Regions from separate parts of the Hoeflea algicola genome, predicted to be linked through region 2. Evidence: riboswitches for the same ligand, from Rfam matches in the RefSeq annotation. Region 2 holds a riboswitch; the other holds the start of a gene.
The links. Region 2 has a riboswitch for thiamine pyrophosphate ahead of OEG84_RS14770 (YkoF family thiamine/hydroxymethylpyrimidine-binding protein). Riboswitches for the same ligand answer to the same signal wherever they lie in the genome.
Positions count from the first base shown of each region.

Region 1: it holds a riboswitch for thiamine pyrophosphate, as region 2 does, so the genes downstream of both, thiB (thiamine ABC transporter substrate binding subunit) here and OEG84_RS14770 (YkoF family thiamine/hydroxymethylpyrimidine-binding protein) in region 2, are expected to answer to the same signal.

Region 1 covers NZ_JAOVZR010000001.1:2,823,645-2,828,456, forward strand. Annotated here, with positions in the region: gene OEG84_RS13865 (AAA family ATPase) at 1-339, opposite strand, end outside; gene OEG84_RS13870 (hypothetical protein) at 509-883, shown strand; gene OEG84_RS13875 (ABC-F family ATP-binding cassette domain-containing protein) at 896-2,722, opposite strand; gene OEG84_RS13880 (thiamine diphosphokinase) at 2,725-3,378, opposite strand; TPP riboswitch at 3,443-3,551, shown strand; gene thiB (thiamine ABC transporter substrate binding subunit) at 3,590-4,600, shown strand; gene thiP (thiamine/thiamine pyrophosphate ABC transporter permease) at 4,617-4,812, shown strand, end outside.
Region 2 covers NZ_JAOVZR010000001.1:3,012,720-3,017,531, reverse strand. Annotated here, with positions in the region: gene OEG84_RS14785 (histidine kinase N-terminal 7TM domain-containing protein) at 1-785, shown strand, start outside; gene OEG84_RS14790 (hypothetical protein) at 1-4, opposite strand, end outside; gene OEG84_RS14780 (IS110 family RNA-guided transposase) at 862-1,899, shown strand; gene OEG84_RS14775 (GGDEF domain-containing protein) at 2,166-2,861, shown strand; TPP riboswitch at 3,119-3,232, shown strand; gene OEG84_RS14770 (YkoF family thiamine/hydroxymethylpyrimidine-binding protein) at 3,227-3,835, shown strand; gene OEG84_RS14765 (ABC transporter permease) at 3,909-4,673, shown strand; gene OEG84_RS14760 (ABC transporter ATP-binding protein) at 4,670-4,812, shown strand, end outside.

The DNA of each region.
Region 1 (4,812 bases), 190 kb from region 2:
CAGCAACACCGTCTTCTTGTCGGCCGCAAACGCATCCCACAATTTGCCGCGGCGGATGTAGTTGGCGACATCGTTGACTCGTTCGTCTCCGAGTTGGCTATCCCGCAAACGGCTGACCGCGTCATACTCGTAAAGCCCCTGCTGCGCCTTGGTGGTCGATTTTATCGACCATTCGATCAGGTCGAGCCCGAGCGATTGCGCCACCTGGTGGGCCAATTCGGTCTTGCCGGTTCCTGGCTCGCCCTTGACCAGAAGCGGTCGTTCCAGCCGGATCGCCGCATTGACCGCGATGGTAAGGTCCTTTTCGGCAACATAGGCCGCTGTGCCTTCAAACTTCATAAGCTCTCCTGCGCCGCCCCAATTGCGGCCTCGTTTCATGCCACGTTCAACACCATAACCGGCGCTGCGCGCAACCCGCTAGCATAACTTGCGCCAGATCAATGCGGATCGATCACGGTCGGCACACGATAGACCTGACCCGGAAAAAGCCAATCGACTGGAGACCAATATGACGCTCTACCACATTCACCTGACCATGGCCCGCAACAAGGATTTTCCCGAAGGCAACCAGCATCGCGGCTACGACATTCATGCCCCGCTCGACGCAGATGGCCATCTTGACCAGGCGGCCTGGGAGAAATCGCCGTCATCAGCCACCGTCACCCGCTTCTGGGACGGCGAACGGTCCGAACTCGGCTATCTTGTTCACCACCCCAAAGGTGGCTGGATTATCGACTATGAACCCGACAGAGATGACGACGATGAAACCGGTTTCCGGTTCTCCAACCACGTCTTCAAACCGGGCGAGTATGTGTCGATCCGCGATCACGGTGAAGATGAGCTGCACACATTCGTGGTTGCGTCGGTGGAAGAGGCAAAATAGGCCGCCCGCTTTTCAACCCTCGATTTCCTCGCGCAGCATTTCGAGTTCCATCCATTCGCCTTCCAGCGCCTCGATCTCGGCTTTCAGCGCCAGGTGCGCCTTGGCGCGGGCGGAAAACCCGTCGGGGTCCTTGGCAAATAGCGCCGGATCGGCCATTTCGGCCTCGATTTTCGCAAGTTTTTCTTGCCCGGCGGCGATCTTGCCGGGCAATGATTCAAGCGCAAATTTCTGCTTGTAGGACAGCTTGCGCGCATTTTCGCGCGCAGGCGCAGCGGGCTTTGAACCAGCGGACGTGCGGCCCGCCTCCTGAGCCTGTTTTGCCTTTTTCTCGCGCGCTTCCTCGCCGCGCTGGGCCAGCATGTCGGTGTAACCACCGGCATAGGCGATCCAGCGTCCGTCCGGATTGGCCTGGTCGGCCGGCGCCAGCGTCGATGTCACAGTACGGTCGAGAAAATCACGGTCATGGCTGACCAGGATCACGGTGCCGGGATAGGATGAAACCACCTCCTGCAACAGGTCCAGCGTTTCCATGTCGAGGTCGTTGGTCGGCTCGTCAAGGATCAGCAGGTTTGATGGGCGCGCCAGAATTCGCGCCAGCACCAGCCGGGCCTTTTCGCCGCCCGACAGATTGCGGATCGGTGTGCGCGCCTGCTCCGGCTGGAACAGGAAATCCTTCATGTAACCCGTAACATGCTTGGCTTCGCCGTTGACCAGAAGATTGTCACCGCGCCCATCGGTGAGATAATGCGCCAGCGTCTCTTCCGGATTGAGTACTTCGCGGCGCTGGTCGAGCACGGCGATATCGAGCTTTGAGCCGTGTCGCACAAAACCGGTATCGGTCTTGAGTTCCCCGATCAGCATCTTCAGCAAGGTTGTTTTGCCGGCGCCGTTCGGACCAACAATACCGATGCAGTCGCCGCGATTGATCCGCATCGAGACATCGCGCACCACCGGCGCTCCGCCATAACTCTTGGATATATTTTCCGCCTCGATTACCAGCTTGCCCGAATCGCGACCCTCGGCAACCTGTGCGTTGATCCGCCCTTGCGGGCCCTTGTGGCCACGATGCTCGGCACGCATGGTCTTGAGGTCAGACAGCCGCCGCATGTTGCGCTTGCGTCGCGCGGTCACGCCATAGCGCAACCAGTGTTCTTCACGCTCGATTTGACGTCCCAACTTGTGCTGCTCGAGCTCTTCGTTTTCGAGCACGGAATCGCGCCAGGCTTCAAAATGTTCAAACCCGCGGTCAAGTCTCAGCGACCGTCCCCGGTCGAGCCAGACCGTTGCCCGGCTGACGCGCTCGAGAAACCGCCGGTCATGCGAAATCACCAGCATTGCGCTGCGGCTGCGCAACAATTCCTCTTCCAGCCATTCGATCGTCGGCAGGTCGAGATGGTTGGTCGGCTCATCGAGAAGCAGGATATCAGGCTCCGGCGCCAGCACCCGTGCCAGCGCCGCCCGTCGCGCCTCGCCGCCCGACAATGTCTGCGGATCGGCGTCGCCATCAAGACCCAGGTGTTCGAGCAGGTAGTTGACCCGGTGCACATCGTCATTTGGTCCCAGCCCTGCTTCCGCATAGGCCTGAACCGTCGCGAAACCTTCGAAATCCGGCGCCTGCGGCAGATAGCGGATGGTTGCCGACGGATGCCGGAAGATCTCGCCCGATTGCGGCTCAACCTGCCCCGCGGCAATCTTGAGCAGCGTCGACTTGCCCGAGCCGTTACGCCCGACAAGGCAGATCCGCTCGCCCGGCTCGACCTGCAGCTGGACACCATCAAGCAGCGGGTCGCCGCCGAACGACAGGCAAATATCATCAAGTTTGAGAATTGGCGGTGCCATGCTCAAGCTCCGGTTAAATCATGAGGACGGGCGAGCAAAAGCGCGCGCCCGGATTCGAGGCTGACGGTAACCGCGCCCATAGCGACATTGGATATGGTGCGCGATGCGGCAAATGGAATGTCAGCCTTTTCCAGCGGGTATTTCACACCCGATAGGCTCAGACCAGTTAGTGCGCCGAGCGCAATCACCGAAAACAGCGATCCGACGGGCAAATCCAGCACGCGCTCTTCCAGGCGCAGAGGAACAGCCTCTTCTGTGCCCGATGTCAGCACCACGTCATATCCGCGTTCGCCAAGAGCGACAGCCTGGAAAAGATGCGCAAGCGCGTGATCGCTGCGTTCGCCAGCCAGTGCCCCGACCATAACCAGCCGCTGCGCACCGCGCTCGATTGCCTGTTCAACCGCGATCTCGCCATCGGTCAGGTCCTTGGCCGCAGCGAACGGCAGCCGCGGCACATCGCCATGGCGCGCCAGCAACGCGTCATCGGCAGAATCGAAATCACCAACCCACAGTTCCGGCGTCAGCCCCAGCGCCCGGGCATGGATCATCCCGCCATCGGCGGCGATCGCCCGCGCGCCTCGGACCAGGTCAAGAACCCGGTCGTCAATCTCGAGCGCACCGCCCAGCAGGATCGCAAATGTCAAATCAGCTCTCATCGCGGACAGCCAATAGCAGCTTTGCGCCCACTTGCCAGCGTCAGGAAGAAATTCTATGTCTTGTCTCGCTCTAACGGGGTGCCCGGCGTCAAAACCGTGCTGAGAGGCCTGACAGCCAACCCGAAGAACCTGATCCGGTTTGTACCGGCGGAGGGATTAGACGTGCTCCACGCGCCTATTCCTGTTTTTTGAACAAAAGGAGGCGCGATCAATGCGCAAATCATGGTTTCTCGCGGCTGCCCTTGCGACGGCTCTCCCCCTTGCTGCCAATCCCGCGGCCGGCGCAGACAAATCGCTGACTGTCTACACCTATGAAAGCTTCATCGCCGAATGGGGTCCCGGTCCCAAGATCGAGGCGGCGTTCGAGGCCGAATGCGGCTGCGATCTCAAATGGGTTGGCGTGGCCGATGGCGTGGCGCTGCTCAACCGGCTCAAGCTCGAGGGCGCCAAGGCCGAAGCCGGCATTGTGCTCGGCCTCGACACCAACCTTATCACTGACGCCAAGGCGACCGGCCTGTTCGAAGTCCATGGCCTCGACACCGCGGCCATTTCGGTCCCCCGCGACTTCAGCGATGACACCTTCATCCCCTATGATTATGGCCATTTCGCCGTGGTTTACGACAGCGAGGCAATCGAAACGCCGCCGACCAGCCTCAAGCAACTGGTTGAAGGTGATCCCGCGCAGAAAATCGTCATCCAGGACCCCCGCACCTCGACACCGGGGCTCGGGCTGCTGCTCTGGGTCAAGTCGGTCTATGGCAATGATGCCGCTGCGGCCTGGCAGAAGCTGAGCAAGCGCGTGCTCACCGTCACCCCGGGTTGGTCCGAAGCTTATGGTCTGTTCACCTCGGGCGAGGCGCCGATGGTGCTGTCCTATACCACTTCGCCAGCCTACCATATGGTAGTAGAAAAGACCGGCCGCTATCAGGCTGCCGAATTCTCCGAAGGTCATTATCTGCAGATCGAAGTGGCAGGAATGCTAGCCAACGCCCCCGACAAGGATCTGGCGCGCGAGTTCCTTGCCTTCATGATGACGCCGGGCTTTCAGAACGAGATCCCCACCAACAACTGGATGATGCCGGCCGCGGCGATCGACGTGGCATTGCCGGAAGCCTTCAGCAAGTTGGTGTCGCCTGCCAAGTCCTTCCTCTATGCGCCCGACGAGGTCGCCGCCAACCGTGCCGCCTGGATTGACGAGTGGCTTGCCGCCATGAGTCGCTGAGCAGGGTGCAGCTTTGATGCTGACCCGGGCTGAACACCGCGCAGCGAGGGCCGGCGGCATTGCCGCCCTCGCTGTCATCGGCCTGGCTCTGGCCTTGCCGATCATCGTGCTCGTCTCCTATGGCCTAAGCAGCGATGCCGGCACCAGTCAGGGCAGCTATCTCTACCGGATCACCCGCTTCACCTTGTTGCAGGCAGGTCTTTCGTCCCTGC
Region 2 (4,812 bases):
CCATGGTCGTGCTTCGACTCAACAGTGTGGAACTGTCGGACAAGATCCTCTTCAACCGACTCGCCTGGTTCGGCATCATTGCGACGCCGCTGTTCTGGTCAGCAGGTTTTCTTGATCATGCAGGCTTCAGTCAATTCACCAGGCGCCGGTCAATCACCATCATGCTCGTGATCACTGCGATTGCGGGTTTCGCTGCGTTGACGGATGGCTATCATCATTGGCTCTATGTGGAAATCATCAACATAGAACGGCCGAGTTTCGCCTACGGATGGCTGTTTTATGCGTTGTTGGGGGGAATGTATCTGTGCATGCTGATTGCCTGCCTGATGTCGATTTCCCAGTTGAAGCACGCTGCTCGTCTGCACAGGCGCCAAATGATCGCGCTCTTGGTCGCAACATGTGTGCCCTGGGCCTGCAATGCGGCTTTCGTTCTGTTCGAATTCCGGCTCTTCAACGATGATCCGACGCCCTTTGCCTTCAGCGCGACCGTGCTGGCGGTGCTTTTTGCACAGCATCGCGGAAAGCTGTTTATTGCACCGCCTATTGCCCGGGACATCATTTTCTCGGTTTTGCCGGACCCGATCGTGGTGCTGGAACCGAGCGGCCTGGTTCTCGAGACCAATCCCGCGGCAGAAAAGCTGACAGGGTTCAGTGCAGATACCGTGGGAACGAAACTCCCGCCTTCCCACCCGCTGATGGCCTTCATCGCAGAAGACATACAGACCGGACCCGCGAAGCCGATCATTCACTTCGACGCCATGGAAAAGACTTTCGAGCTGGGATAATGGAGAACCGGGAGGGGGCGCAGGCTACAGGTTGGCGTTAGTATTAGGCGATTTAGCAGCAACCAAAGCGAGGAGAATTGCCATGCATTATTCCGTCGGACTGGATGTTTCCCTGGAAAAGACCGCCGTCTGCGTGCTCGATGAAGATGGAGCTATCATGCTTGAGCGGACGGTCGTCAGCCATCCAGATGATATCGCTCTTCTACTGTCGCCCTTCACCGACAAGATCAAGCGCGTCGGCCTTGAAGCCGGGCCACTTGCGCCTTGGTTATATGGTGGGCTGACCGACAAAGGCTTGCCTGCGTTCTGCATTGAGGTGCGTCAGATGAAAGCCTTCGCCAAGGCATCGCCAGTCAAGACAGATCGCCGCGACGCCCGTTTGATCGCGCAGGCTATGCGCACCGGTCTGTTCAAGGCAACGCATGTCAAAACGGAGTACAGCCAGCGGATAAGATTGCTACTCCGGCACCGGCAATCGATGGTCCGTCGCAACAAGGACCTGATCAACACTGTTCGCGGCTCGCTGAAGGCATTTGGCATCCGCACCGGTGGCGGCAAGAACACCTTATACGCCAGGCGAGTGCGCGAGGCGATTGATGATCCAATGCTGCTAGCCATGACCGAGCCATTGCTGAAAGCCTTTGAAGATGGCCTGCACACATTGGCCAGGATCGACAAGATGCTCTTGGAAATCGTGAAGCAGGACGCGGTTTGCCGTTTGCTGATGACGGTCCCCGGTGTCGGTCCTGTGACCGCATTGACCTTCCGCACGGCGGTTGATGTCGTTCATCGGTTTGATAACTCAAGGCTCGTTGCGGCAGTTTTTGGTTTGACGCCAAGGATCCATTCGTCTGGAGAAATGGAGCAGATTGGCCGTATCACCAAGAGCGGAGACACCATGGTCAGGGCCATGCTCTACGAAGCTGCAAATGTCATGATGACGCGTTGCCGCGCCGATAATTGGCTCAAGACATGGGCCCTGGGCGTCGCCAGGCGACGTGGCGCACGGAAGGCAAAAGTCGCTTTGGCCCGCAAGCTTGCAGTCGTCCTGCACCGCATGTGGCGCGACGGAACCGAATTCTGCATGGAGAAGCCAATGCCAATCCTACGCTGACAACCTGATCACGCTCGTCGTGAGAAAGCGGAGAGCGTGTGGGCACGAATGACTGCGTTGGACACCTTGTGAGATCCCATCACGGTTTCGAGCTTGCAGCATTCAGACCCACCTTCGTATCGCCCAGAATGTGGCGCCCGGCGCGGCGACCACGAACAGAAGCGTGATACCCGCTAATGACGACGAACCAAAAGGAGAACGAGTTTGACCCATTACAGAAGGTGTCCGTCCAGCCGCTGGAGCAATGGGGCCGGCAAGGCAGTGTCATGATCGTGTTGCGCGACGTCACCGTCCGCGAAGCCGCGCAGAAAAGTCTCCTGGATGCCGGCGCAGCGCTGACGTTGCGCCTTGAGGAAAATCAGCGGCTGCAGCAAAAACTGGAACAGCAGGCTTTTCAGGACCACCTGACCGGCCTCTTCAATCGCCGTCACGCCAGCACCGTCATCCCGCCTGTGCTGTCGAGTGCGAGCGAGAACGCGCCGGTATCGTTGATCATCGTGGATCTCGATTACTTCAAGCAGGTCAACGACCGCTATGGGCACGATGTCGGCGACAACGTCCTGTCGTCCTTTGCCAAGATCCTCAGCGATAGCCTGAAAGGCGCAGAATTCGCGTTCCGCTATGGTGGCGAGGAATTCCTCATCGTGTTGCCCGCCACCGCCCGCGATTCCGCGCTCGAACGTTGTGCGCAGTGGCGGCACGAACTTGCCACCCTGGCCATTGCCGAGCTGGGGGACGTCGCCTTGTCGTTCTCGGCCGGTATCGCAATCGCTCCTCAGGCCGGAACGTCATTGCTGGAGTGCACAAAGACGGCGGACATCGCTCTTTACCGATCCAAGATTTCCGGGCGCAACAAGGACACCGTCTGGGGCGAGCATCTTGACGGCATGGACCGTGAAGGGCCTGCCGACGGCCACGGCGCCCGCACAGCCCCGTCAGGCCGTAAGGCAATGCTGCCTTGATCTGAACTTGGCAAAAGGTGCCCGGGCTGGGGCTCTTTCATGCGTTTGTCGACCGGGCGAAGTCGCTATCGACCGCCATGGCGGCGACCCACCTGGCGCGGTAGCCGGTCACTGGTGGGCGTGTGTGGTGGGGGTCGAAAGGTTGGCGATCATGCCATGGATTGGATAACCTGCCGTCGTTGCCATCTCCAAGACAACTGAAAAACCGCAGGGAGAGACAAAAGCCCTTGCATTTGCATGCAAATCCTGTTGAATGCGCCTCACCACAGGGGTGCCGCGTAGAGCCGCGGCTGAGACGCGGGCGCCATGCCCACGGACCCTCGAAGCTGATCTGGATAATGCCAGCGTAGCAAGGAGGAGCCAAGATGTTCGCAGGCGCGCAAGTATCCCTTTATCCCATGACCGACGGGTTCGTCGACGTGATCCTGTCGTCGCTCTCGGCGCTCGATCCGTATCGTGATCGGCTCAGAATCGAGACCGACGATATCTCGACGTTGATTGTCGGACCGCCCGAAGTGCTGTTTCCAGCGCTGCGCGATCTCTATGTCGCCGTCGCCGCATTCCGGCACCACGTCGTGCTGCGGGCCACGCTGTCGCGCGGATGTCCCGGCGAGCCGGATGACCCGATCTGCCAGACCGGCGCATTGGCAAACCCGTCCGAACCGCTCGAAAGCCGCCAGGCCGGAGCGCTGGCCGCCTTGGCTGAAGCGCCGGACACCGGCGAGATCGCCCGGGCGCAGTTCTCTCTCTATGTGATGGGTGCCGGTGACCACATGGCCGAAATCATGGGCTGTATCGATTTTCTGAAATCAAGCGGCTGTTTCGATCGTTCGAAGAATTTCTGCACAAGGCTGACCGGCGATTCAGGCGTGGTGTTTGCCACCCTGCAGCAAGCCTTCTGCCAGTTTGGTCCCCCGCAGGGCCATGTCACCATAGATCTGACGGTTTCAGCCAACAGCCCTTCGATCAGCTGATCCGATGGCTCATTCCCCGTCCGGTGCGCCGGCGGCCCGGCTTCGCCGTGAGCTGCCGGTCGCCCCAAGTGTTATGGCGGCAAGGCTTGTTCAAGGCCTGCCAGCCATTCTCAGTGTGCTCGCGGCTCTCGCCGTGTGGGAGCTCTATGTCCGGCTGTCGGGTATTTCGGCGCTGGTGCTGCCGGCGCCATCGCGGGTGGCGGGGCAGATCGTCGCCAACCGCGAGCTGCTGTGGGCCAACACCGTGCCCACCCTGCAGGCGACGCTGACCGGCTTCGCCTTCTCGGTCTCGGTGGCGTTTCTGCTGTCGCTGCTGATTGATTTCACCCCGAAGCTCAGGCGTGCGCTGTTTCCGGTGTTTGTCATCAGCCAGACCCTGCCGCTGGTGGCGATCGCGCCGCTGGTGGTGCTGTGGTTCGGCTTCGGGTTGACGCCCAAGATCCTGCTGGTGGCGCTGGTCACCTTTTTCCCGATACTGGTGGGGCTGGTCGATGGCTATGACTCCACCGAGCCTGACATCGAGGCGCTGCTCGGCTCCATGGGCGCCTCGCGGTGGAGCATCTTTCGCCGCGCCCGGTTCCCCTCGGCGATGCCCTATTTCTTTTCCGGTCTGCGGATCTCGATCACCTATGCGGTGGTGGCGGCGATATTCGCTGAATATGTCGGTGCCCGCGCCGGCCTCGGCATCGTCATTCTCAACGCCAAGAACAGTTTTCGCCCCGACCTGATGCTCGCCGCCGTGGTGATCAGTTCATTGCTGACGCTGGTGCTGTTTGGCGCCACCGCGCTGCTGCAACGCCTCGTGTTGAGTTGGCGGCATGCGGGGGCTGCGCCATGACTATGCTCGAAATCACCAGTGTCTCCCTCGCACTTGGCGGCACGCCGGTGCTCGACGATATCTCGCTGCATGTCGCCAAAGGCGAGTTCGTGTCGATCCTTGGACCATCCGGGTGCGGCAAATCCAGCCTGTTCCGACT